One region of the Bradyrhizobium sp. WSM1253 genome, then DNA from elsewhere that is predicted to be linked to it. Evidence: predicted binding sites of a transcription regulator. Region 1 holds the regulator's gene; each other region holds the start of a gene.
What was found. The regulator PhoB, encoded in region 1, activates phosphate uptake and scavenging genes when phosphate is short. The targets are predictions, from matches to a motif close to TGTCATNNANCTGTCAT.
Positions count from the first base shown of each region.

Region 2: BRA1253DRAFT_RS05780 (DUF47 domain-containing protein) is a predicted target of PhoB. The motif match lies at 2,175-2,191, and genes of this name have one in related genera.
Region 3: BRA1253DRAFT_RS07730 (DapH/DapD/GlmU-related protein) is a predicted target of PhoB. The motif match lies at 5,673-5,689, and genes of this name have one in related genera.

Region 1 is NZ_JH600073.1:4,263,276-4,271,139, forward strand. It holds gene BRA1253DRAFT_RS21720 (Hsp33 family molecular chaperone) at 1-95, opposite strand, end outside; gene argF (ornithine carbamoyltransferase) at 242-1,189, opposite strand; gene BRA1253DRAFT_RS21730 (aspartate aminotransferase family protein) at 1,189-2,391, opposite strand; gene BRA1253DRAFT_RS21735 (GcrA family cell cycle regulator) at 2,847-3,359, shown strand; gene phoB (phosphate regulon transcriptional regulator PhoB) at 3,579-4,286, opposite strand; gene phoU (phosphate signaling complex protein PhoU) at 4,310-5,026, opposite strand; gene pstB (phosphate ABC transporter ATP-binding protein PstB) at 5,038-5,859, opposite strand; gene pstA (phosphate ABC transporter permease PstA) at 5,856-6,701, opposite strand; gene pstC (phosphate ABC transporter permease subunit PstC) at 6,706-7,695, opposite strand; gene pstS (phosphate ABC transporter substrate-binding protein PstS) at 7,795-7,864, opposite strand, start outside.
Region 2 is NZ_JH600073.1:810,302-818,165, forward strand. It holds gene sugE (quaternary ammonium compound efflux SMR transporter SugE) at 156-470, shown strand; gene BRA1253DRAFT_RS05775 (inorganic phosphate transporter) at 463-1,470, opposite strand; gene BRA1253DRAFT_RS05780 (DUF47 domain-containing protein) at 1,486-2,130, opposite strand; gene BRA1253DRAFT_RS05785 (branched-chain amino acid ABC transporter permease) at 2,289-3,257, opposite strand; gene BRA1253DRAFT_RS05790 (branched-chain amino acid ABC transporter permease) at 3,259-4,122, opposite strand; gene BRA1253DRAFT_RS05795 (ABC transporter substrate-binding protein) at 4,195-5,418, opposite strand; gene BRA1253DRAFT_RS05800 (ABC transporter ATP-binding protein) at 5,452-6,198, opposite strand; gene BRA1253DRAFT_RS05805 (ABC transporter ATP-binding protein) at 6,191-6,946, opposite strand; gene BRA1253DRAFT_RS05810 (hypothetical protein) at 7,282-7,864, shown strand, end outside.
Region 3 is NZ_JH600073.1:1,205,930-1,213,793, forward strand. It holds gene BRA1253DRAFT_RS07695 (Crp/Fnr family transcriptional regulator) at 1-8, shown strand, start outside; gene BRA1253DRAFT_RS07700 (phasin family protein) at 289-771, opposite strand; partial or broken gene BRA1253DRAFT_RS46145 (hypothetical protein) at 1,634-1,912, opposite strand; gene BRA1253DRAFT_RS07710 (hypothetical protein) at 2,145-2,426, shown strand; gene BRA1253DRAFT_RS07715 (response regulator transcription factor) at 2,439-3,185, opposite strand; gene BRA1253DRAFT_RS07720 (H-NS family nucleoid-associated regulatory protein) at 4,154-4,495, shown strand; gene BRA1253DRAFT_RS07725 (hypothetical protein) at 4,555-4,785, opposite strand; gene BRA1253DRAFT_RS07730 (DapH/DapD/GlmU-related protein) at 4,956-5,495, opposite strand; partial or broken gene BRA1253DRAFT_RS45090 (aliphatic sulfonates ABC transporter substrate-binding protein) at 6,031-6,180, shown strand; gene BRA1253DRAFT_RS40430 (hypothetical protein) at 6,290-6,748, opposite strand; gene BRA1253DRAFT_RS07740 (hypothetical protein) at 6,738-7,319, opposite strand; gene BRA1253DRAFT_RS07745 (hypothetical protein) at 7,349-7,864, opposite strand, start outside.

The DNA of each region.
Region 1 (7,864 bases):
TCGTAGGGCAGCACGGCGTCATCGATGGGAACCGCGGATGGCGCGCGAACCGGGCCTTCGGGCCCGGTTTTCATGTCAGGGGATTGGGAAACCATGGCGCTTTATTTGGGGTCGGAAGGCGGAATTGGAAGGGGGGCGGCTGCATCCGGAATGCAGAACGGATCGTACGCAAGCACGGCAAACTCGGTGTCGTCCTGGCGAAAGCCAGGACGACGATCCAAAGCTACTTCACCGGCCCGCGTTACTTCACCGCGTCGAAGCACCAGGCCAGAATGCCCTTCTGCGCGTGCAGGCGGTTTTCGGCCTCGTCGAACACGACGGATTGGGGACCGTCGATCACCTCGTCGGTGACCTCCTCGCCGCGATGGGCGGGCAGGCAGTGCATGAACAGCGCATCGGGCTTGGCCAGCGACATCAGCTGGGCATTGACCTGATAGGGCTTGAGCACGTTATGGCGGTGCTCGCCTTCCTTGTCGCCCATCGACACCCAGGTGTCGGTCACGACACAATCGGCGCCCTTCACGGCGGCTTCGGCATCCGTGCCGAGCATGATCGGCGCGCCGGTCGCCTTGATGAAGTCGCGCATCGCTTTTTTCGGCGCGAGCTCCGGAGGCGTCGCGACATTGAGCTGGAACTTGAAGCGCTCGGCGGCGTGCGCCCAGGACGCCAGCACGTTGTTGTCGTCGCCGGTCCAGGCCACCGTCTTGCCCTCGATCGGGCCGCGATGTTCCTCGTAGGTCATCAGGTCGGCCATGACCTGGCAGGGATGCGAGCGCCGCGTCAGGCCGTTGATAACGGGCACGGTGGCGTTCGCCGCAAGCTCCAGCAGCGCATCGTGATTGAGGATGCGGATCATGATGGCGTCGACATAGCGCGACAGCACCCGCGCGGTGTCGGCGATGGTTTCGCCGCGGCCGAGCTGCATCTCGGCGCCGGTGAGCATGATCGGCTCGCCGCCGAGCTGGCGCATGGCGACATCGAAAGACACCCGCGTCCGCGTCGAGGGGCGCTCGAAGATCATCGCCAGCGTCTTGCCTTCGAGCGGCCTGACCGGCTGATGCGCCTTCTGCTTCGCCTTCATCGCGGAGGACGCGGCCAGCATGCGCTTGAGCTCCGACAGCGGCAGCTCGTTGATATCGAGGAAGTGCTTCGGTGTTTTCTTGGGCGTTTTATCGGGCGACGTGCTCATCAGCTTGCCGCCCGCTTGTTGCCGGACAACGCCGTGCAGGCGCGCTCGAGCCGCCCGACGCTGTCCTCGATCTCGGCTTCGGTGACGATCAAAGGCGGCAGGAAACGCACGACATTGTCGCCGGCACCGACGGTGAGCAGCTTTTCTGCGCGCAAGGCGGCAACGAGATCGCCGGAAGGCACCACGGCCTTGATGCCGATCAGGAGGCCCTCGCCGCGCACTTCGCTGACGACATCGCCATGACGGTCGATCACGGAAGCGAGCTTCTGCTTGAGCAGCAGCGACATCCTCTGCACGTGGTCGAAGAAGCCGGGCTTGAGCATGACGTCGAGCACGGCGTTCGCCGCCGCGATCGCGAGCGGATTGCCGCCGAAGGTCGAGCCGTGCGAGCCCGGCGTCATGCCGGACGCCGCTTCCGCGGTCGCAAGGCAGGCGCCGATCGGGAAGCCGCCGCCGAGCGCCTTGGCCAGCGACATCACGTCAGGTTCGACGCCAAGGCGGCGGTATGCGAACAGATCGCCGGTGCGGCCCATGCCGGTCTGCACCTCGTCGAAGGCGAGCAACAGGCCGCGCTCGTCGCAGAGCTGGCGCAACGCCCTCAGGAAGGCAGGCGTTGCCGAACGCACACCGCCCTCGCCCTGGATCGGCTCGATCAGGATGCCGGCGGTCTGCGGACCGATCGCCTTTTTCACTGCCTCGAGATCGCCATGCGCAACCTGGTCGAAGCCCTCCATGGGTGGGCCGAAACCTTCGAGATATTTTGCCGAACCCGTCGCGGCCAGCGTCGCCAGCGTGCGGCCATGGAAGGCGCCTTCGAAGGTGATCATGCGATAGCGGTCTGGATGGCCCTTCGCGGCGTGATAGCGGCGCACGACCTTGATCACGCATTCCAGCGCTTCGGCGCCGGAATTGCAGAAGAACACGAAGTCCGCGAAACTTTCATTGCACAGGCGCGCGGCAAGCTTTTCGCCGTCCGGGCTCTGGAACAGGTTCGACATGTGCCAGAGCTTCGTGGCCTGTTCCTGCAACGCCGCGACCAGCGCCGGATGGGCATGGCCGAGCGCATTCACCGCCACCCCGGAGGTGAAATCGAGATAGCGCTCGCCATTGGTCGCGATCAGCCAGCAGCCTTCGCCACGCTCGAAACCGAGGTCGGACCTGGCGAAAACGGGGAGCAAATGCGGCGCTGCGCTGTTAGTCATGACGGTCACTTGAATGTTGCGGACGGTGTAAGCGTGCATTACGCAACGCACCATCGACCGGCCCGGAAAACGAAACGTGCCGCCTCTTGAGGGCGGCACGTGCGACTATCTTAGGCCTGGTGAAACGGGTGTCAATGCCGCCCGGAAAGCCTCGCGAAACGCTGAATCCGTAGTCTTGCGGTGCCGATTTTGCGGGATTTAGCCACGGAACATGTGGAAGCGAGTCGGCGGACTCTTGCGCGGGAGTCACGCCATATTGTAGCGTTTGGATTGTCAGATACGACATCTCGTGCAGTGGTTCTGATCTTTAAGTCCTTATGTACCGGCGTAAACGTTCGGGCGTTCAAGACGCGCCCGGCGAGCCTTAAGGGATTCTGGCGGCACGGGTTTTTGAAGGCTTAGGCATTCGCTGCGAGGCCCCAGGATGGCTGGCGCGCAGCGAGGGAAAGGGTGCAATGACGGTTTTGACCTGGTCCGATGATCGCGTCGAGCAGCTGAAAAAGCTCTGGGAGGCCGGACTTTCGGCCAGCCAGATCGCGGCGGAGCTCGGCAATGTGACCCGCAATGCCGTGATCGGCAAAGTGCACAGGCTCGGTCTTTCGGGCCGCGCCAAGAGCCCATCATCGGCAGCGCCCCGGCCGCGCAAGGCGCGCCCCGCGCAGCACATGATGCGGGTGAGCCGCCCGATCTCGCGCGGCAACACCGCGCTGGCGCAGGCCTTCGAGGTCGAGGCTGAGCCGGATCCGGTCACCTACGACAACGTGGTGCCGATGAGCCAGCGGCTGTCGCTGCTCGAATTGAACGAGGCGACCTGCCACTGGCCGGTCGGCGATCCCTCGAGCCCGGACTTCTTCTTCTGCGGTGGACGGGCGCTGTCCGGCCTGCCCTATTGCGCCCAGCACTCGCGTGTTGCGTACCAGCCGGCGTCGGATCGGCGCCGCGCACCGGTGAAGCCGGGTCCGCGGTAATCACGGCAAGTCGTCGCGCAAAGACAGTTCAATAATTTCAGTGTCGTCCTGGCGAAAGCCAGGACCCATACTCCGAGCACGCAGTAGTCGTGCGAAAGGGGTAACTCGGAGTCTTCGCCAAACCACTCCCTGTGGTTATGGGTCCCGGATCAGCGCTCGCTTGTCCGGGACGACATCGGAGAATGCAGGGACAGCTCGCCAACAAACAAGCCTGCAACCCTACACCTGCTCCGCCTTCGCAAACCGATCATCCAGCGCGTAGCCGGCGCCGCGGACGGTGCGGATCGGGTCTTGCTCGCGGCCGAGATTGAGCAGCTTGCGCAGGCGGCCGATATGCACGTCGACGGTACGCTCGTCGATATAGATGTCGCGGCCCCAGACGCTGTCGAGCAGTTGCTCGCGCGAGAACACCCGGCCCGGGTGCTCCAGGAAGAACTCCAGCAGGCGATATTCGGTCGGACCGAGATCGATCGGCCGGCCTGAGCGCGCCACGCGGCGCTTGTCGCGGTCGAGCTCGATGTCGCCAAAAGCAAGCACGGTGGCGAGCCGCTCGGGGCTCGCGCGCCGCAGCAGGCCCTTCACGCGCGCCAGCAGCTCCGGCACCGAGAACGGCTTGACGATGTAATCGTCGGCGCCGGTCGCAAGACCCCGCACCCGCTCGCTCTCCTCGCCGCGCGCGGTGAGCATGATGATCGGGAGCTGCTTGGTCTCGGGACGGGTGCGAAGCCGGCGGCACAGTTCGATGCCTGACAGGCCCGGCAGCATCCAGTCGAGCACGATCAGATCGGGGATGTGCTCCTTGAGGCGGGTGTCGGCGTCGTCGCCGCGCATCACCGTCTCGACGTCATAGCCGTCGCCTTCGAGGTTGTAGCGGAGAAGCTCGGTCAGGGCTTCCTCGTCCTCAACCACCATAATGCGTGCGCCCATCGGGTCGTCGCTCCCTTAAGTCTTCAGGTGTTCGGTACCGTGTTGGCGAAGGTCGTCATGTCGCCCTTCGGCCGCTTGTCGGTGATCGCCTGGCCCTCGATCATGTAGAACACGGTCTCGGCGATGTTGGTGGCGTGGTCGCCGATCCGCTCAATGTTCTTGGCGCAGAACATCAGGTGAATACAGAACGAGATGTTGCGCGGATCCTCCATCATGTAGGTGAGGAGCTCGCGGAACAGCGAGGTGCAGATGGCGTCGACTTCCTCGTCGCCCTTCCACACCGCCATCGCCGCCGGCAAATCATGCGCGGCATAGGCGTCCAGCACCGACTTGACCTGCTGCTGCACGAGGTCGGTCATGTGCTCGAGGCCGCGGAACAGCTTGAGCGGATGGAAGTCCGTCTCCAGCGCCGCGACGCGCTTGCCCATGTTCTTGGCGAGGTCGCCGATGCGCTCGAGATCGGTCGCGACGCGCATGGCGCCGACGATCTCGCGCAGATCGACCGCCATCGGCTGGCGGCGGGCGATGGTGAGCACCGCACGCTCCTCGATGCGCTTCTGCAGCGCGTCGAGCTCGGTGTCGATGGCGACGACGCGCTGGCCGAGCGGGACGTCGCGGCGGATCAGCGCGTCGACGGACTCGACGATCATGCGCTCGGCGATGCCGCCCATCTCGGCGACCAGGCGGGTGAGTTCCTGGAGGTCGGTGTCGAAAGCCTTTGCGGTATGTTCGGAAGCCATGTCGCGTCTCCTCAGCCGAACCGGCCGGTGATGTAATCCTGCGTGCGCCGGTCGGTCGGCGACGTGAAGATCTTGCTGGTGTCGTCGAACTCGATCAGCTCGCCGAGATACATGAAGGCGGTCTTGTCGGAGACGCGCGCCGCCTGCTGCATGTTGTGGGTGACGATCGCGATCGTGTAATCCTCGGACAGCTCCTGGATCAGCTCCTCGACCTTGGCGGTCGAGATCGGGTCGAGCGCCGAACAGGGTTCGTCGAACAGGATCACCTCGGGCCGCACCGCGACGGTGCGGGCGATGCAGAGGCGCTGCTGCTGGCCGCCGGAGAGCGACAGGCCGGAGGCGTTGAGCTTGTCCTTGACCTCGTTCCACAGCGCGCCGCCGCGCAGCGCCTTCTCGACGCGGCCGTCCATTTCGGACTTCGAGATCTTCTCATACAGGCGGATGCCGAACGCGATGTTCTCGTAGATCGTCATCGGGAACGGCGTCGGCTTCTGGAACACCATGCCGACGCGGGCGCGCAGCAAATTGAGGTCCAGCTTGCCGTCGAGGATGTTGGTCTGGTCGAGCATCAGCTGACCAGTGGCGCGCTGGCCGGGATAGAGGTCGTACATCCGGTTGAAGATGCGCAGCAGGGTCGACTTGCCGCAGCCCGACGGACCGATGAACGCCGTGACGCGATTGGCGCCCAGCGTCAGGTTGATGTTCTTCAGCGCGTGGTGCTCGCCGTAATAGAAGTTCAGGTTGCGCACGGTCACCTTCGGGGGCGCCTCCGGCAGCACCGGCGCGTGGGGCAGCCCACCGGCCGCGCTCATCGATACGGAAAGATCACTCATTTTGCGGTCCTCTCGGCGCCAAGGATGCGCGCGCCAATATTAAGGGCAAGAACGGTCAGGGTGATGAGCAGCGCCCCGCTCCAGGCCAATTGCTTCCAATAGGCATAGGGGCTCTGCACGAAGTTGTTGATGGTGACAGGCAGGTTCGCCATCGTCTTATTCAGGCCGAGGCTGAAGAACTGGTTCGACAGCGCGGTGAACAGCAGCGGCGCAGTTTCACCGGCGACGCGAGCGGTTGCGAGCAGCACGCCGGTGATGAGGCCGGAGCGCGCGGCGCGATAGGCGATCCGCTTGATCACCAGCGAACGCGGCAGGCCGAGCGCCGAGGCCGCCTCGCGCAGCGCGTTCGGCACCAGCAGCAGCATGTCCTCGGTCGTGCGCAGCACCACCGGGATCACGATGACCGCGAGCGCGAGCGAGCCTGCGATCGCCGAGAAGCCGCGCATCGGCACCACCACCGCGCCGTAGATGAACAGGCCGATGATGATCGAGGGCGCCGAGAGCAGGATATCGTTGATGAAGCGGATCACCGAGGTCAGCCGGTCATTGCGGCCGTATTCGGCGAGATAGGTGCCGGCGAACATGCCGAGCGGCGCGCCGATGCCGACGCCGATCACGGTCATGATCAGCGAGCCGACGATGGCGTTGAGCAGGCCGCCCTCGTTCGATCCGGGAGGCGGCGTGTTCTCGGTGAACAGCTGGACATTGAGTCCCGCCAGTCCATTGTAGAGCAGCGTGATCAGGATCAGCGCGAGCCAGGTGACGCCGAAGGCCGTTGCGGCGATGCAGAGCCCGCGAACGACGATGTCCTTGCGGCGGCGGCGTGAATAGATCGGATTCATGGCGCTAGTTCCCCGCCTTCTTTTCCAGCCGCATCAGCATCAGCCGCGCCGCTGCAAGCACGAAGAAGGTCAGCACGAACAGCAGGAGACCGAGCAGGATCAGGCCGGACTGGTGCAGGCCGTCGCTCTCGGCGAACTCGGATGCGATCGCCGCCGAGATCGTGGTGCCCGGCGCGAAGATCGACGACGAGATCCGGAACGAGTTGCCGATGATGAAGGTCACCGCCATGGTCTCGCCGAGCGCCCGGCCCAGCGCCAGCATGACGCCGCCGATGACGCCGACGCGGGTGTAGGGGATCACCACGCTGCGGACGACTTCCCAGGTGGTGCAGCCGACGCCGTAGGCGGCTTCCTTCAGCACCGGAGGCACGGTCTTGAACACGTCGACTGAGATCGAGGTGATGAAGGGCAGCACCATGATGGCGAGGATCAGCGCGGCATTGAACAGGCTGAGATAGGACGGGGGACCTGCGAAGATCGCGCCCAGCACGGGCACGCCGTCGAAGATCTTGATCATGAAGGGCTGGAACGTGTTGGCGAGGAACGGACCCAACACGAAGAAGCCCCACATGCCGTAGATGATCGAGGGGATGCCGGCGAGCAGCTCGATCGCCATGCCGATCGGGCGGCGCAGCCATTGCGGGCAGAGCTCGGTGAGGAAGATCGCAATGCCGAGACCCACGGGAATGGCGATCAGCATCGCGATGAAGGAGGTGACGAGCGTGCCGTACATTGGCCCGAGCGCGCCGAGCACCGGCGGATCGGCCGACGGCGCCCAGCGCTGCGTCCACAGGAACGAGACCCCGAATTCCTTCATCGCCGGGAAGGCGCCGACGATCAGCGAAATGATAATGCCGCCGAGGATCAGAAGCACCGAGATCGCGGAGAGCCGCGTGATCCAGTAGAAGGTAACGTCGCCGAGCTTGAACGCGCTCAAGGCCTTGGCGCGATCATACGGTCCGGCGTCGTCGATTACATCGCTCTGAACGGCCATCTCTGCCACGCCGATCCCCTGTACTAAATAGCATACGTTTTTTTGTTGGTCCGTGCCCCGGATGCGGCGCATCGCATCCGGGGCACGAGCGTCGCGAAGCTAGCTCTTGATTTCGGCAGCCCAGGTCTTCTCGATCAGCTGAACGACCGGGTCCGGCATCGGGATGTAG
Region 2 (7,864 bases), 3.5 Mb from region 1:
GCGTTTGGCAGGGAAAATGAGCCTGATCAAGCCTCATCTGGTGATTGCGGAGCCTTCCGGCCAGCCCCATATCGGGCTTGTTTGGGAGGGACGGCCTTCCCTTCCTATCGGCACGCCAGTCGCGGGGACGACCCTGCCTTGAATGGAGGGTCGTCATGGCCTGGAGCATCCTGTTCGTCGCCGGTCTGCTGGAGGTCTCCTGGGCGATCGGCCTCAAATACACCGAGGGGTTCAGCAAGCTCGTTCCGTCGGTCCTCACGCTCGGCGCCATGGCCGGCAGCATCCTCCTGCTCGGGCTCGCCCTCAAATCGCTGCCGATTGGAACCGCTTATGCAGTCTGGACCGGCATCGGCGCGGTCGGTACCGCGACGCTCGGCATCATCCTGTTCGGCGAGCCGGCCACCGCGTTCCGCCTCGCCAGCATCGGGCTGATCGTCGCCGGGATCGTCGGGCTGAAGCTGGTTACTTGACGAAGAGCTTGACCGCCCACCAGGAGAGCGCGGCTACGATGGCCGAGGCCGGCATGGTGATCACCCAGGCATAGACGATCGAGCTGGCGACGTTCCAGCGCACCGCCGAGAGGCGGCGGGCGGCGCCGACGCCGACAATGGCCCCGGTGATGGTGTGGGTGGTCGAGACGGGAACGCCGAGGAAGGTCGCCATGAACAGGGTCGCGGCACCGCCGGTCTCGGCGCAAAAGCCCTGCATCGGGGTCAACTTGGTGATGCGCAGGCCCATAGTGCGAACGATGCGCCAGCCGCCCATCAGCGTCCCCATCGCCATCGCGGCCTGGCACGAGAGCACCACCCAGAAGGGGACGAAGAATTCGCCGCCGAGCTGGCCCTGCGAATAGAGCAGCACGGCGATGATGCCCATGGTCTTCTGCGCGTCGTTGCCCCCATGGCCGAGCGAATAGAGCGAGGCGGAGGCGAATTGCAGGATGCGGAAGGCGCGATCGACGGCAAAGGGCGTGGAGCGTACCGAGGCCCAGGAGACGATCGCGACCAGCACCATCGCGAGCAGGAAGCCGACCAGCGGAGACAGCACGATGGCGATCACCGTCTTGGACAATCCGCTCCAGACCGCCGCCGAAAGGCCGGCTTTGGCCACACCGGCACCAAACAAGCCGCCGATCAATGCATGAGACGAGGACGACGGGATGCCGAGCGCCCATGTCACCAGGTTCCAGACGATGGCGCCGACGAGCGCGGCGAAGATCACCTGAGCATCCACGATCGCGGGATCGATGATGCCGGTGCCGATGGTCTGGGCGACGTGGAGCCCGAACACCATGAAGGCAACGAAATTGAAGAACGCGGCCCAGAACACCGCGTATTGCGGCCGCAGCACGCGGGTCGAGACGATGGTCGCAATCGAATTGGCGGCGTCGTGCAGGCCGTTCAGGAAGTCGAACAGCAGCGCGACGGCGATCAATCCGACCAGGACGGGAAGACCCAACGCAACATCCACGGCGTGGCCCCTGCCCTAAACTTGCTCGATGACGATGCTGTTGATCTCGTTCGCGACGTCGTCGAAGCGATCGGCGACTTTCTCGAGATGGTCGTAGATTTCCGCGCCGACGATGAAATCCATCGCGTTGCCGTCGCGATGCTTGAGGAAAAGTTCCTTCAGCCCGATATCATGGAGATCGTCGACGCGGCCTTCCAGCTTGCCCAGCTCTTCGGTGATCGCAGTCAGCATGGCCACGTTCTGACCGATCTTCTGCATCAACGGCAGCGCACGGCCGACCAGATTGGCGCATTCGATCAGTAGCCCGCCGATCTCCCGCATCGGCGGCTCGAAGCTGCGGACCTCGAACAGCATCACGGCCTTGGCGGTCTGCTGCATCTGGTCGATGGCGTCGTCCATCGAGGTGATCAGGTTCTTGATGTCGCCGCGGTCGAACGGGGTGATGAAGGTGCGACGCACCGCCGTCAGCACCTCACGGGTGATATTGTCCGCATCGTTCTCGAACTGGTTGACGCGCTGGCAATAGACCGGCGTCTCCTCGCCCCCGTTGAGCATGCTCTGGAGCGCGATCGAACCCTGGATCACGGTCTGGGCGTGGCGGTCGAACAGGTCGAAGAACCGTTCTTCCTTGGGCAGGAAAGAGCGAAACAATCGCATCATGGGAGAGAAACTACCGGTTGGATAATGGCCTGGCCAAAGGGGGCCGTCATGAAACTGTCATAGACCATTTTCGATCCACGCGCGTGCCACCTCACGCCCGTGGAGCCGGATCATCCACCGCTTTCGCGAGTCAACACATCTTCCATTAGATCAATGACTTACAGCGACCGGCGGAAGTAATGCGCGATTTCGCCGATGACACCACGGCGGAAGGTGAGCACGCAGATCACGAAGATCGAGCCCTGGATCACGGTCACCCACTGCCCGAACCCCGCCAGATATTGCTGCATGGCGATGATCACGAAGGCACCGACCACGGGACCGAACACGGTTCCTAGACCACCGACCAGCGTCATCAGCACGACTTCGCCCGACATTGACCAGTGCACGTCGGTGAGCGAGGCGTTCTGCGCCACGAAGACTTTCAGCGCACCGGCAAAGCCGGCCAGCGTGCCCGACAGGACGAAAGCCAGGAACTTGTACTGATCGGTGCGGTAACCCAGCGAGATCGCGCGCGGCTCGTTCTCGCGGATCGCCTTGAGGACTTCGCCGAAGGGCGAGTTGATGATGCGGAAGATCAGCAGGAAGCCGGCGAGGAAGCCGACCAGAACCACGTAATAGAGCACGGTCGGCTTGGTCAGATCGAACACGCCGAACATGCGTCCTTGCGGGATGCCCTGGATGCCGTCTTCGCCATGGGTGAACGGCGCCTGGAGGTAGATGAAGTACAGAAGCTGCGACAGCGCCAGCGTGATCATCGAGAAATAGATGCCCTGGCGCCGGATCGAGATATAGCCCGTGATGAGCGAGAGCACGAAGGCACCGGCGACGCCGACGAGGATGCCGAGCTCCGGCGGCAGCGCCCAGACCTTCAGAGCATGCGCGCTGCAATAGCCGGCCGTGCCTAAGAACATCGCATGACCGAAGGACAGCAAACCGCCATAGCCGATCAGCAGGTTGAAGGCGCAGGCGAGCAGCGCGAAGCACAGTGCCTGCATCACGAAGAACGGGTAGACTCCCGTGAATGGCACCGAAGCCAGCAGCAGCGCCATCACCACGAACACGATCATCTCGTCGCGGATCGCGCGCGGGGTTACCGGCAGCGTGTCGTCCGTCAAGGCTGTCATATCAGGCCGCCCTTCCCGTCAATCCCGTTGGCTTCACCAAGAGCACCAGCACCATCAGCACGAACACGACGGTGTTGGAGGCCTCGGGGTAGAAATATTTGGTCATGCCCTCGATCACACCGAGCGCAAAGCCGGTGATGATGGAGCCCATGATCGATCCCATGCCGCCGATCACGACCACCGCGAACACCACGATGATCAGGTCGGCGCCCATCAGCGGCCGCACCTGGTTGATCGGCGCCGAGAGCACGCCAGCAAGCGCGGCCAGGCCGACACCCAAACCATAGGTCAGCGTGATCATGCGCGGCACGTTGACGCCGAAAGCGCGCACCAGCGTCGGGTTTTCAGTCGCGGCACGCAAATAGGCGCCGAGCCGCGTCTTCTCGATCAGGAACCAGGTCGCAACACACACGATCAGCGAGAAGATGACGACCCAGCCGCGATAGATGGGCAGGAACATGAAGCCGAGATTCATGCCGCCCTTGAGCTGGTCCGGAATGGCGTAAGGCATGCCGGAGGAGCCGAAATAGTTCTGGAACACGCCCTGCACGATCAGCGCAATGCCGAAGGTCAGGAGCAGGCCGTAGAGATGATCGAGCCCCGTCAGCCATTGCAGCATGGTCCGTTCCAGGATCATGCCGAAGATGCCGACGATGATCGGGGCAAGCAGTAACGCCCACCAGTAGTTGATGCCGCCGATGTTCAGCAGGAAGTAGGCGACGAACGCGCCCATCATGTAGAGCGCGCCATGGGCGAAATTGATGATGTTGAGCATGCCGAAGATCACGGCAAGCCCGAGACTGAGCAGCGCGTAGAACGAGCCGTTGATCAGTCCCACCAGTAGCTGAGCGTAAAGAGCCTGCATCGATCCCGCACCCGGTCCCTTCGGCGTTCCCTGAAAGTCGCCCGCAGGCCTGATGGCCTGCGGGCGGTTATCTTACTTCTTCAAGAGCGCGCACTTGCTCTCGGACAGCGGCGTGAAGGCCTGGTCGCCCGGCACCGTGCCGACCAGCTTGTAGAAGTCCCACGGTCCCTTGGACTCGGAGGGCTTCTTCACCTCGAACAGATAGGCATTGTGGATGGTGCGACCGTTGGGCTGGATCTCGCCCTTGCCGAACAGATCGTCTTCCGTCGGCATCGACTTCATCTTCTCGACGACCTTGGCGCCGTCGTGCGGGTTGCCGCCGAGCGCTTCCAGTGCCTTGAAATAGTGACGCACGCCCGCATAGACGCCGGCCTGCACCATGGTCGGCGGTGCGTTGTTCTTCATCTTCTCGGCGAAGCGCTTGGAGAACGCCCGGGTCTGGTCGTTCATGTCCCAGTAGAAGGTCTCGGTGAAGTTGAGGCCTTGAGCGGTCTCGAGCCCGATCGCCTTGACGTCAGTCAGGAACAGCAGCAGCGCCGCGAGCTTCTGGCCGCCCTTGACGATGCCGAACTCGGCCGCCTGCTTGATCGTGTTGGTGGTGTCGCCGCCCGCATTGGCAAGGCCGATGATCTTGGCCTTGGAGGCCTGCGCCTGGAGCAGGAAGGACGAGAAGTCCGGCGTGTTCAGCGGGTGCTTGACGCCGCCGACCACCTTGCCGCCATTGGCCGTAACGACAGCGGTGGTGTCGCGCTCCAGCGCCGCGCCAAAGGCGTAGTCCGCGGTCAGAAAGAACCAGGTGTCGCCGCCAGCCTTCACCAGCGCCTGGCCGGTGGTGTGGGCCAGCATGTAGGTGTCGTAGGTCCAGTGCACCGTGTTGGGCGAGCACTGCGCGTTGGTCAAATCCGAGGTCGCCGCGCCCGAGTTGATGTAGACGCCGTTCTTTTCCTTGACGACGTTGTTGACCGCAAGCGCCACGCCGGAATTCGGCACGTCGACGATGACGTCGACCTTGTCGACGTCAAACCATTGCCGCGCGATCGCGGTGCCGATGTCGGGCTTGTTCTGGTGATCACCCGAGATGATGTCGATCTTCCAGCCCTTCGCAGCCAGGCCGGAATCTTCAATGGCCATCTGCGCGGCGAGCGTCGAGCCCGGTCCGCCGAGGTCGGCATAGAGCCCGGACTGATCGGACAGCGCGCCGATCTTGACGGTCTTGTCCTGCGCGAAGGCTGCACCGGTGGCGGTCACGGCCAGCGCCGTGCCGAGCAGAAACGACGCAATCGACTTTGTCATCATGCTACTTCCCTATGAATCTTCTTGTTGGCAGTTCTAGACGCCGAGATAGGTGTGGAGCTTGTCCATGTTGGCGGCAAGCTCCGCATTGGAAAATCCGTCAATGATCTTGCCGTGCTCGACCACGTAATAGCGGTCGGCGACGGTGGATGCGAACCGGAAGTTCTGCTCGACCAGGAGGATCGTAAAACCCTCTTTCTTGAGCCGCGCAATGGTGTGGCCGATCTGCTGGATGATGACGGGCGCGAGACCCTCGGTCGGCTCGTCCAGCATCAGGAAGTTCGCACCGGTGCGCAGGATGCGCGCGATCGCGAGCATCTGCTGCTCGCCGCCGGAAAGTTTGGTTCCCTGGCTGTTGAGCCGTTCCTTCAGGTTCGGAAACAGATCGAAGATCTGCTCGAGCGGCAATCCGCCGGGACGCACCACCGGTGGCAACAGCAGGTTCTCCCGGACATCGAGGCTGGAGAAAATTCCGCGCTCTTCCGGGCAGAACGCGATTCCCATCCGCGCGATCTTGTCCGAGGTCGTGCGGATGATGTCCTGGTTGTTGAACTTCACCGAGCCGGTGCGCTTGCCGATGATGCCCATGATCGACTTCAGCGTGGTGGTCTTGCCGGCGCCGTTACGCCCGAGCAGGGTGACGACCTCGCCCGCGTTCACGTCGAAGTTGATCCCGTGCAGGATGTGGGACTCGCCGTACCAGGCTTCCAGGTTGCGGACCTGGAGGAGGTTGCCGCCGCTCGCAGTCTTTGCGGGAGCGTCCGCCGTTGCCGTCTCAGCCATGACCGGCTCCCAGATAGGCTTCCTTGACGCGTTCGTCCTTGGTCAGCTCGCTGTAATGGCCTTGCGCGAGCACCTGCCCGCGCGTCAACACGGTGATGATGTCGGAGAGATTGGCCACGACGCTCAGATTATGCTCGACCATCAGGATGGTGTATTTCGCGGAGATGCGCTTGATCAGCGCCGCGATCTTGTCGATGTCCTCGTGGCCCATGCCGGCCATCGGCTCGTCCAGCAGCATCATCTCCGGGTCGAGCGCGAGCGTGGTTGCGATCTCCAGTGCGCGCTTGCGCCCGTAGGGCATCTCGACCGCGGGCGTATTGGAAAACTCGCTGAGGCCGACATCGTTCAACAGCTCGCGCGCGCGATCGTTGAATTGGTTGAGCACGGACTTTGAGCGCCAGAAATCGAAGGAGCTGCCGTGCTGGCGCTGAAGCGCGACGCGGACGTTTTCCAGCGCGGTGAGATGGGGAAATACGGCCGAGATCTGGAACGAGCGAACCAGCCCCAGGCGGGCCACGTCGGCGGGCGCCATCGCGGTGATGTCCTGCCCCTTGTACAGGATTTTTCCGGCAGACGGTTTGAGGAACTTGGTCAAAAGATTGAAACACGTCGTCTTGCCGGCACCGTTCGGGCCGATCAACGCGTGAATGCTCCCACGGCGAACCTTGAGCGCAACGTCGCGGACGGCGAAGAAGCCCGCGAACTCCTTGGTCAAGCCTTCCGTTTCGAGAATGAACTCATCGGCCAAACAGTTTTCCCCCTGCCCGCACAACGCGCGTGGCTATCCTTGTTGCTTCGGCTTTCCGGAGGCCTTGGAGCCACTCCCTGGAGCCCATCCGGAACGCCGCCTCCGGGCGCGGAATATGCCGGAGGTGACGGGGGTTAGGCAAGGCGGAAAGCTGAGCAGGTCAGGCCTCCGGCCGGGAGACTTATGCTCCCTTAGTCGGACGTGTTTTGATGTCGCGCCTGCCCGGCTTCCCGGTTCGCAAAGCGCCGATCATCAAGCCGTCGTTAACGGTCTTTCGTTCCATGCGCCAGCCTTCATAGAAAATTTTCCCGCAGCGAGGATCATGCGCGGGTTTCATGCGTCCGGAATTTCTATTCGCCGGGAATATTGTCTTGGATTTTGCAAGCGCCGCTCCTTCCGTGGTCAAGTCGATCAGGCAGCGTGATCTCCTGAACACGTGGCTGCGGCTCTATGCGCGCGAGCAGACGGCCCCGGCGATTTGGGAGTACCAGCCTGCGCGGCTCGAGGAAGAGCTCTCCGATCTGATCTATTATACGGTGGACATGTCGACGCCGACACCGCGTCTGACCATCCAGAGCGAAGGTACGCGCATCTCGCGCGCCTATGGACACACCGGCAAGGGCGTTCTGCTCGACGACTATATCGGGCCGCGTCTCGTGCCCCTGGTAATGCCGGTCTATCATGAATGCGTGGCGCGCGGGGTGCCAGTCTACAGCGTTGCCGACGTCGATGACATCTACGGCCGTATCGTCGCCTATGAGCGCCTGCTGCTGCCGTTCCAGACCGACGGCAAGGTCTGTCACATCATCGCATCGCTCAAGACCTTCTGCGAGGACGGCGGCTTCGAGATCAAGAATCTGATGCGCGGAAATGACGCGCTGCCGCGCCCGAGATTGCGCGCGGTGATCGACCGCGACC
Region 3 (7,864 bases), 3.1 Mb from region 1:
GCTCGTAGACCCAGGCCTCTCGCGCGAACCACTCGTGTGTAGCCGCGCAGACCCGACAATAGGTGCGCGAGAAGAATACCGCGCTGCAGCGAAACCTTTCGCGATCAGTCTCGATACCCGTCGAAATAGCGTCGCCCGTTTCCGGGCATTTGATCATTACCACACCCATCTTCGTTTCCTGCAATCTGTTGCGGACCCTGAGCACGCTGGCCCGCCATCGACTGGACCGAGCGTCCCCTCGTCGCGGAAACGCCTGTCCAGTCGATCCGCGCGGCCGGTAGCCTCGGTTCAGACGGTCTTGTGCAGCACTCTGTTGAAGCTAGTCTTGATGGGCTCGGTCGTCTCGATCGCAACTTTCTGCGCGAGCTCCCAAAGCTCCCGATTCTGTGCGGAGACAACTTCGAAAGCCTCGCGGCTTCGGGCGGTCGAAAGATGCACGATATCCAGCAGCGACCTGGTCTCAGCGAGCCGGGATAAAAACTCCAGGGTGGCGCTGGTATTGTCTTTGGAAATCTCGATGACCTTGGCGCCGTAATCAACGGCCCCTCTGGCGTTCATAGAGCAGGCTTCACGGAGAATGTCGCTGATCTCCTCGGAAGTCGCTTTCATGCTCGCGATATTTTTCTTGGTCTGTGCGGCGCCCTGCTCGGCGAAGCCACGGAGGAGTTCCTGGAAATTCAAAAGCGGCAAATCGAACCTTGGTTTTGCACCATTCGCGTTCTCATTCACCGGATCGGCCTGCGTTTCGACTTTCACATTGGCATCATTCACGAGCTTTCATCCTTTCAAGCGAAACTAGTTAGTAGATTGAAGACCCCCCGCTCCCCGCACGTACTGCGCCAGAAAACTAGCGCCCCTGTTCTCGGCGTGACGGGATGCTGCTGCGGATGAACCGCTCGCCCCCCGCCGAGCCAAATATGATCGATTAAATTCGAACCATCCGTTCGCTTTCGGACTCTCGCTGAATAATTTGATGGGTTGCGACCAGGCGGAGCAGGCATAAGCTTTAAATCTGCGACGTTGCAGGGTGGCGCTCTGAGCTCGCGCGCCGTCCGAGATAGCCCGACCGGCGCAGCTCGCGCTGATGGTTCTCTTCTCGATCCACTCGGTCCCTGAGACTCTCAAGTTCCGCGAGTTGGGAGGCAAGCGCTTCGAGACGCTGGCGAAGAACAGCAGCGGGGTTGTCCACTCGAGCGCAGATTTTCATGTGAGGTCTCCTGGCAATATGTCCGCGAGAATTCCGCCAGCTTCGATGGTGGGCAAAAAAATATGCAATCAGAGAAAAACGCGACTAACATTCGGATGCTGCGTTGCCGATAACGATGCGGCGGCGCGTTAATAGAGTACTCATGTGCCCAGGCGCGGCACGCTCCATTGGGCCAGGCTGCTCAGCATGCAACAACAGCGGGTCGAACCGTTGTTAATGCTCGGAGCGGGTTGCGCTCGAAAGTCGAGTGGCGGCTCGCTCGCACTCGGGCTTGTGCCTCCGCTCGTCGTCTTCTTCATCTGCACAATCGACCCCTCCATATGCGGTCGGATCTCCGGAGTTCCCTCCCGTCGCGAAAGGTCCTTTGCCACCGGCCGCTCCGCCGGATCCGCCGCCACTGCCGGATGGCCCTCCAGCAGCAGATGCCCCTCCACGCCGCCCCCCAGGTCCGCCACCGCCTCCAGGTGCCCCGCCGCCAGAGGACCCCGACGCTGCAGAGGACGGGCGGTCGTTGTCGAGGAACGACTGGCCCCTGTCGTCGCCATGCGTTGCTCCGTTCTGTCCGCCTGAACGCGCGATGGCCGTCGAGGTCAGCGAGGTCGACAGCAGCAGCGTCATGACGGGGGGTGTCACGGCCGCGAATCTTCCGCAGGTTTTTAGGAACGCCCGCCGGTCGTCATCTTCATTGCCACTTTGGCTCACGATGCGCTCCCCTTGATTTAAATTTGCTTTATTCCTATTATATATTAAATAGACTTTCAACCAGAATTTTGTTTGAAAGATGGAGATTACGAAGCGTGCGCCGCCAGCAGATTGCCAGCATTTCCATGGCCTCGGGCTTGCTCGCCCCGGCGCCGGGAAACCCCAATCTGGAGTGTCAAACTAATATTTAATATGCATATATCTGATTCGCTTGATTAAGGGCGCCGCACGACGGATGATTGCCACGCCACTGCAATTTCACCGGCCCATCGAAAACATGGAGATCTGGAGCGCGAGCGGCGATGGCTTCTCGTTTGTGATCAGCCTGGAGAGCCCTACCGGTCCAGGCTTTCACGGACGCTCCGGATACCTGGCGAGTTGGCGACCACTCTACGAGAACAATGGCGCGATCAAGATCAGCGGGTCGCCCTTCCGAACATTGGCTGAGGCCGAAGGAGCCTGCCGAAACATGGCCGAGCATCTGCGCGCCGCAACCGATGCTCACCGCCCAGCATGATGCGGTGTCCAGCTAACGCGTACCTTCCGGAAGGACATTGCTTCGCTTAACGTCCTCGTCGTTTCGAACCGCCGAATCCTGCTGTAGTAGGCCGGAAGAGGCGAGTTCACGTGCGGCCGCATGTTTCCCGTTTTGCGAAATTGCAAATGCCGCGAGAACTGTTCGATTGCTGATATCGAGCTTCTGGAAGATGTGGTGAAGGTGGACTTTGATCGTACCATCGGTAATGCTCAGGAAACGCCCAATCTCCTTGTTCGATAGCCCCTCCGATACAAGTCTCATGATCTGCCGCTCCCGGTCGGTCAGCTGCGTCGGAGCCTTTTCCTCGCCGGTGTGAGACTCCCCACGGACCTCGCCACCTGTGCACGGCGACCGCGATGCCGGTCCCTGGCGTTCCGCAACCTTCCTCAGGGTCGCGACCAGCATCTCCGGCTCAGCATCCCTCGTGAGGACGAGGCAGGCGCGGCCCGCGGCCAGCGTCTGCAACCTTTGATCGCCGGCCTTTTCAGCGAAGAAAATGACCCGGGTACCTTGGCCAGCGGTGTTTGCGATAGCCAGAATGTCCGGTCGACTGATACTGGGCATTGCAATATCGACCAGTGCAATATCGGGCACCAGAAGTCGGATGGCCCCAATGCAGCTTGCAGTATCGCCGCAGGCGGCCACGATCGCAAAATCACGCTGCGCCGCAAGGACGCTGCTGATTCCCTGCAAGACGATCGGGTGCCGATCCGCGATGACGACTCTGATGCGGCGCATGCTTCCCCTGCCTATCCCTGATACCCCGCGCGGCAGTTTTTATTCCTGCATTCACCTCAAGACGCGCGGGAAGCACAACCAATCCGTTCTGCCAAAACGCCGCACTGTCGATTCGTCGCGGCGCGTATCGGCAACGCATGATGGCCACACCACTGTAACTCGCTTTGAGAATGCATGCAGCACCGTAGGATTGCGGTCCTCCACGGAAAATCCGAAGCAGCCGATTCATCTACAAAACAGCGCCTTCTCGGCTGGCCATGATCTGCAAAACTCTCCCGCAGATCTGGCGGTCCAGTATGTGGCTGCCTTGTCAGGATTGGTTAACCGCCATCAAGCTCATCACCGACCACTTATTACGAACGATATATAGTCACATTCATGATTCAAATCTAACATTCGACAAACTTGACCGGAGCGAGGCGGCTGAAAAGCCTCGACCCATAACACGGAGGAGGCTCAAAAAGTAAGACTATTCATCCAACATCAATATGAGGAGTGGAAATTTTCTAACCATTAATCAGACGTCTCGAACGATAACGGCTGCTTCGGCAGGGGCACCGATGAAAACCTGGTCAGCAAAGTTCGGCCGACATTTTCGTTAACCCGGCAAACTTCAATCTGCGGTCACGGGTCATCGCTGGTAATGAGTAGGTGGTCACATGTATTCTTCGGCTGTTTTGCGGCAAACGCATGAATCTCTGATCGTTCAATTCACTGAATTGCAGAATTTACGTAGTCGTGTGTCGATGGCCGAGCAGCGCTTGCTCGGCCCGATGCGAAGGGTCCGCCGGCGGAGACCGGCTGGGAGGCGACCGGCCGGTCGAAGGCACAGGCCCGGCTGGTAGCCCCAAGAAGTACCGCACTGCACACTAGAGTTCTGTGGGCAGGCCGATCAGGCTTGCCCGACGGGGCTTCGACCTGATAAGCCCCCCTCCTATTTCAAATCGGAAGTAGTGGGGACGGCTTCCATGGGGAACGACGAGTGGGCATCCGCGGCCACAGCCGAGCTGTGGCGGCTTTACGATGAAGTGACGACTGTTCTTAGTCGGAGAATGATTGCGGAAAAAGCCAAGCTCGAAGAGCGGCTTCGCAGGATCGAGGGAACTTCCGGGGCCCCCAACGGCGAACGTGCGCGCCGCCCCTACCCGCCAGTGCTGCCGAAGTATCAAAATCCGAAAAACCCGTCCGAGACCTGGTCCGGTCGTGGCAAGCAACCCCGCTGGTTGAAGGCGCAGCTCCGAGCCGGCAAGAAGCTGGACGATTTGTTGATCAACCGTTCATCCAGCCGCAAGCGCCGCCGCACCGGTTGAGCCCCGCGACGGTCGCGACGCCGTAGACACCGCTATGGCGCGGCTGTCCACAGCAACATCTAGCGATCGCGATCCTCTTTATTGTTCGGACTGCCGTCACCGCCGCCGTTGCCGTAGCCATTGTTGCCGTGCACAATATGACCGCCTGAACTGGCTATCGCGGCTGAAGTAAGAGAGGTGGACAGCAACAGCGTCATGGCAGGAGGGGTGACGGCGGCAAATTTTCCGCAGCTCTTCAAGAACTCACGACGATCTTCGCCGTCGGTATCAAGATGGGTCATGGGGATCATCCTGCAACAGCCAGCCCTCAATTAAATGGTACGTCAAACTAGCGAAAGAGCAACTTAAATTTGTTAATGCAGTAATTTATTCCTCAGCTTGCTCGTTGATACTTGCCATTAAATCGGCGGCGACCGGAGTTGCGGCGAAAATGGAAACTTGGGCCGGCCGCGGATTGCATTTATTTCGACGTTGAGGGCTGCTGAAGGCGCGCAGGACAGCCAAACGCCTTGGCACCTGTAGGAATATCCCTGTTGACCAGTGAATTTGCACCTATGATCGCGCGGTCGCCGATCGTTACACCCATTTGGATCACGGAATTAGGGCCGACATATACTCCATTGCCGATCCAGGTGGGTGCGTAATCGATCGGGTCCCTGCCGAGCGAAATAGAACGATTTACGGTGTTATGTGTGTAGATCTGGACGCCAGCGGAGATGGAGCACCAGTCCCCTATCTGCAAATCTCCCCCCGAGCCATCCAGGATACATCCTGGTCCAATCCAGGTATTTCGTCCGACCTTGACAGACCCCAGAACGAGCGCGTTGTCGTACATCGTGGTGCCCTCGCCGAACCCATACGCTGCGGCGTTATCGTCGCGCTCGGTGAGAAGGTCTCCGATCGGCACCCTCCGATCGAATTGCTTCCTCTTGCGAACTGCGAGAGCCCGCAAAAACTGGCGCGCAAATGCGAGCCATTGATCCACACGGTCATCGGACATTCTGGGATCGCGTAGCATCGGAAGCACCACTTGGTTTGAATTGCCAACTGCCTAACATCGGCAATCCTGACGTACGGCTAATTTGATAAGCGACTTTGGAATGCAATTACAACTTCCTCCCGATGCGCCGCGCCAAATGCAGGTATCGGAGGGCGATATTAGCTTCGGCACGACGTTTGTCGTCAGGCCGACATTATTTCAACCATTTCAATGGCCTACACTTCTTCGCTCCCGCCACACTTGCACAACCGCGACGAATGGACAGTGAGATCCGCTGTCCGCAGTTGACACAGCCTTGGCATTTTGCCATTCGCGAACGCCCTTCCGTCCAGACCGGCGAACCTGCCTGTTCAATATCGAAGCCCCAAGGTCGCGGCTCGAAGCGGTCGCCGCCGTGGCTGCGCCAAACCGGCCTCAGCTCTAACATCTCGGCGTTGGCAACGAACAAGACTACGTTGTAATCCTTCACGTTAATTGGGTTCGTTCTGCGCATTTCGAGCTCCCCTCCTGATGCCGGAGCGCACAAACACCCGGGGGCCTGACGCCGACCATCACCTTTATCGTCGCCTCCGACAGCGCCATCGCCACCAAGCGCGCGGCGGTGCAGGACCTCGTGCAGCGGCTGAACAAGGCGCGGCGGCCGTGGCATTGCGCGCACGCGCGCATTGGCGCGAACCGATCGGCATGAAAACCGGTCCGGACGCCGATCACTGGGCCTGTTCCGCGTGACCAACCGCCTCGGCCGACTTGCGCGGTCTTGGCCCGCGTCCAGCGGGGCGGCATTGCACAGCCCCCTACCGGCTTGCGTCGGAGAGACGACGTCGCAGCAACCTGTCGCGCCGTGCCTGCGCACGCCGCAGATAGCGCTCGACCATTTTGAGGTCGTGAACAAGACCGGCACAGGCGTCTCCTCGCCCTGACGCCACCGGGCCTGAAGCTGGATCAGAGCCGCACGCGGTTGCGCACAGTTGAGCCAGCAGTGCATTGGCCACCGCACGCCCTCGCCTGACCGCAAGTTCGGCCTGCGCGATCGATCGCGCTTGCAGCAAATCGATCCGGCCGAAGGTTGCCTCCATGATCGCCCGGGCGAGTTGCTCGGCGCGCGCGAGCCGATCAGCATCGAGCGCCACTTGCGCGGCGAGGCCATGGCGGCGTGCATTCCGGCTCGCGCGCGCCTTTCCCGACGGGGATCTCGGGCCGGTGCTGAGTTTCGCATTGGCGCGATTGGCGGCGCGTTGACGTTCACTGGTCATCACTTGGCGGCTGCTCCAAACTCGAACCTTCGAGGGTTCCTGTGTTACAATTATTGTCCCGTGCCAGCCGAAGCACTTGATCCTGCGCCTGCATCCGGCGATGTAACGCGATGGCCAACAGCGCCTTGTCGCGGCGCGCGGCCTTCGGTGCTTGCAATTGCTCGAGCTGGATCAAGGTCGGCAAGGAATTGAGCACCGCTTCAGATTCAATGTCGAATTCGGTCAGGCCGGCTTGCTGGAGGATGACAGCAACTTCGGCCTTGGCGTCCGGCTCCCCACGTGACCAGCGCTCCACCAGGGTCACGTGATCGGCGTCGCACATCGCGGGCTGGTGCTGCACAAGCTGCGCATAGAGTACCTCCCGCTGGCGCGTCGCGAGGAAATGGGACGCCGCTCGGCGCAACCTTGGCATCTGCAGGCTGCCATCGGTGAGATCTTCGGCGTACATGTCTTCAACGCGATCGCGCGGCCTGATGGCGGCCTTGATCTGGCGATGGTTCCTGTCGAACTCATCGCGCCGCAGCGGCGCTCCAGAGATTTCAAAGTTTGTTTCGCGAGCCCGTCGTGTCATCGTTGCTCCCCAAAGCACAAAATGTTGAGTTACTTTGCACGGGCTCGTGGAGCCTTCGCCCGATGGAAGCGGCTCCGCTCTTCCAGAGTGATGCTCCGTTCGGCGGCCTTCAATTTAATCAATCGATCGAGCGCCCGATCGAACATCGCATCACATTCACGTTCGAGGTCAAGCTCGCGAGCGAGGACATCATCTGTGAGAACCGCACCCGCCATCATGATCCGAAGTTCCTCGCAAGGTGCACTTAGCCCCAGGGCTCCCGTCGCAAGCATGGCCAGCAATTCAGCCCGAATTGCCTTGCTCCGGCCTTTGGCGGTCTTGAACTTCGCTCTCGGGCAGCGGTCTCTGAGGTGATGCGCGCTAGGAGCGTCGATCAAGTGAAGCGCCCGCTCTAGCTCATCCTCGGTCGTGATCTTGGCGAGCAGCTGGAGAAAGGCCGACAGCGCATGAAAGCGGTCATACCCTTCGTGCCGCGGATTGAACCGCGCGCCCGTTATGCGAACGCAGAGAAAACGCTGGTAGCGCTGCTTGCGCCAGAGACACTT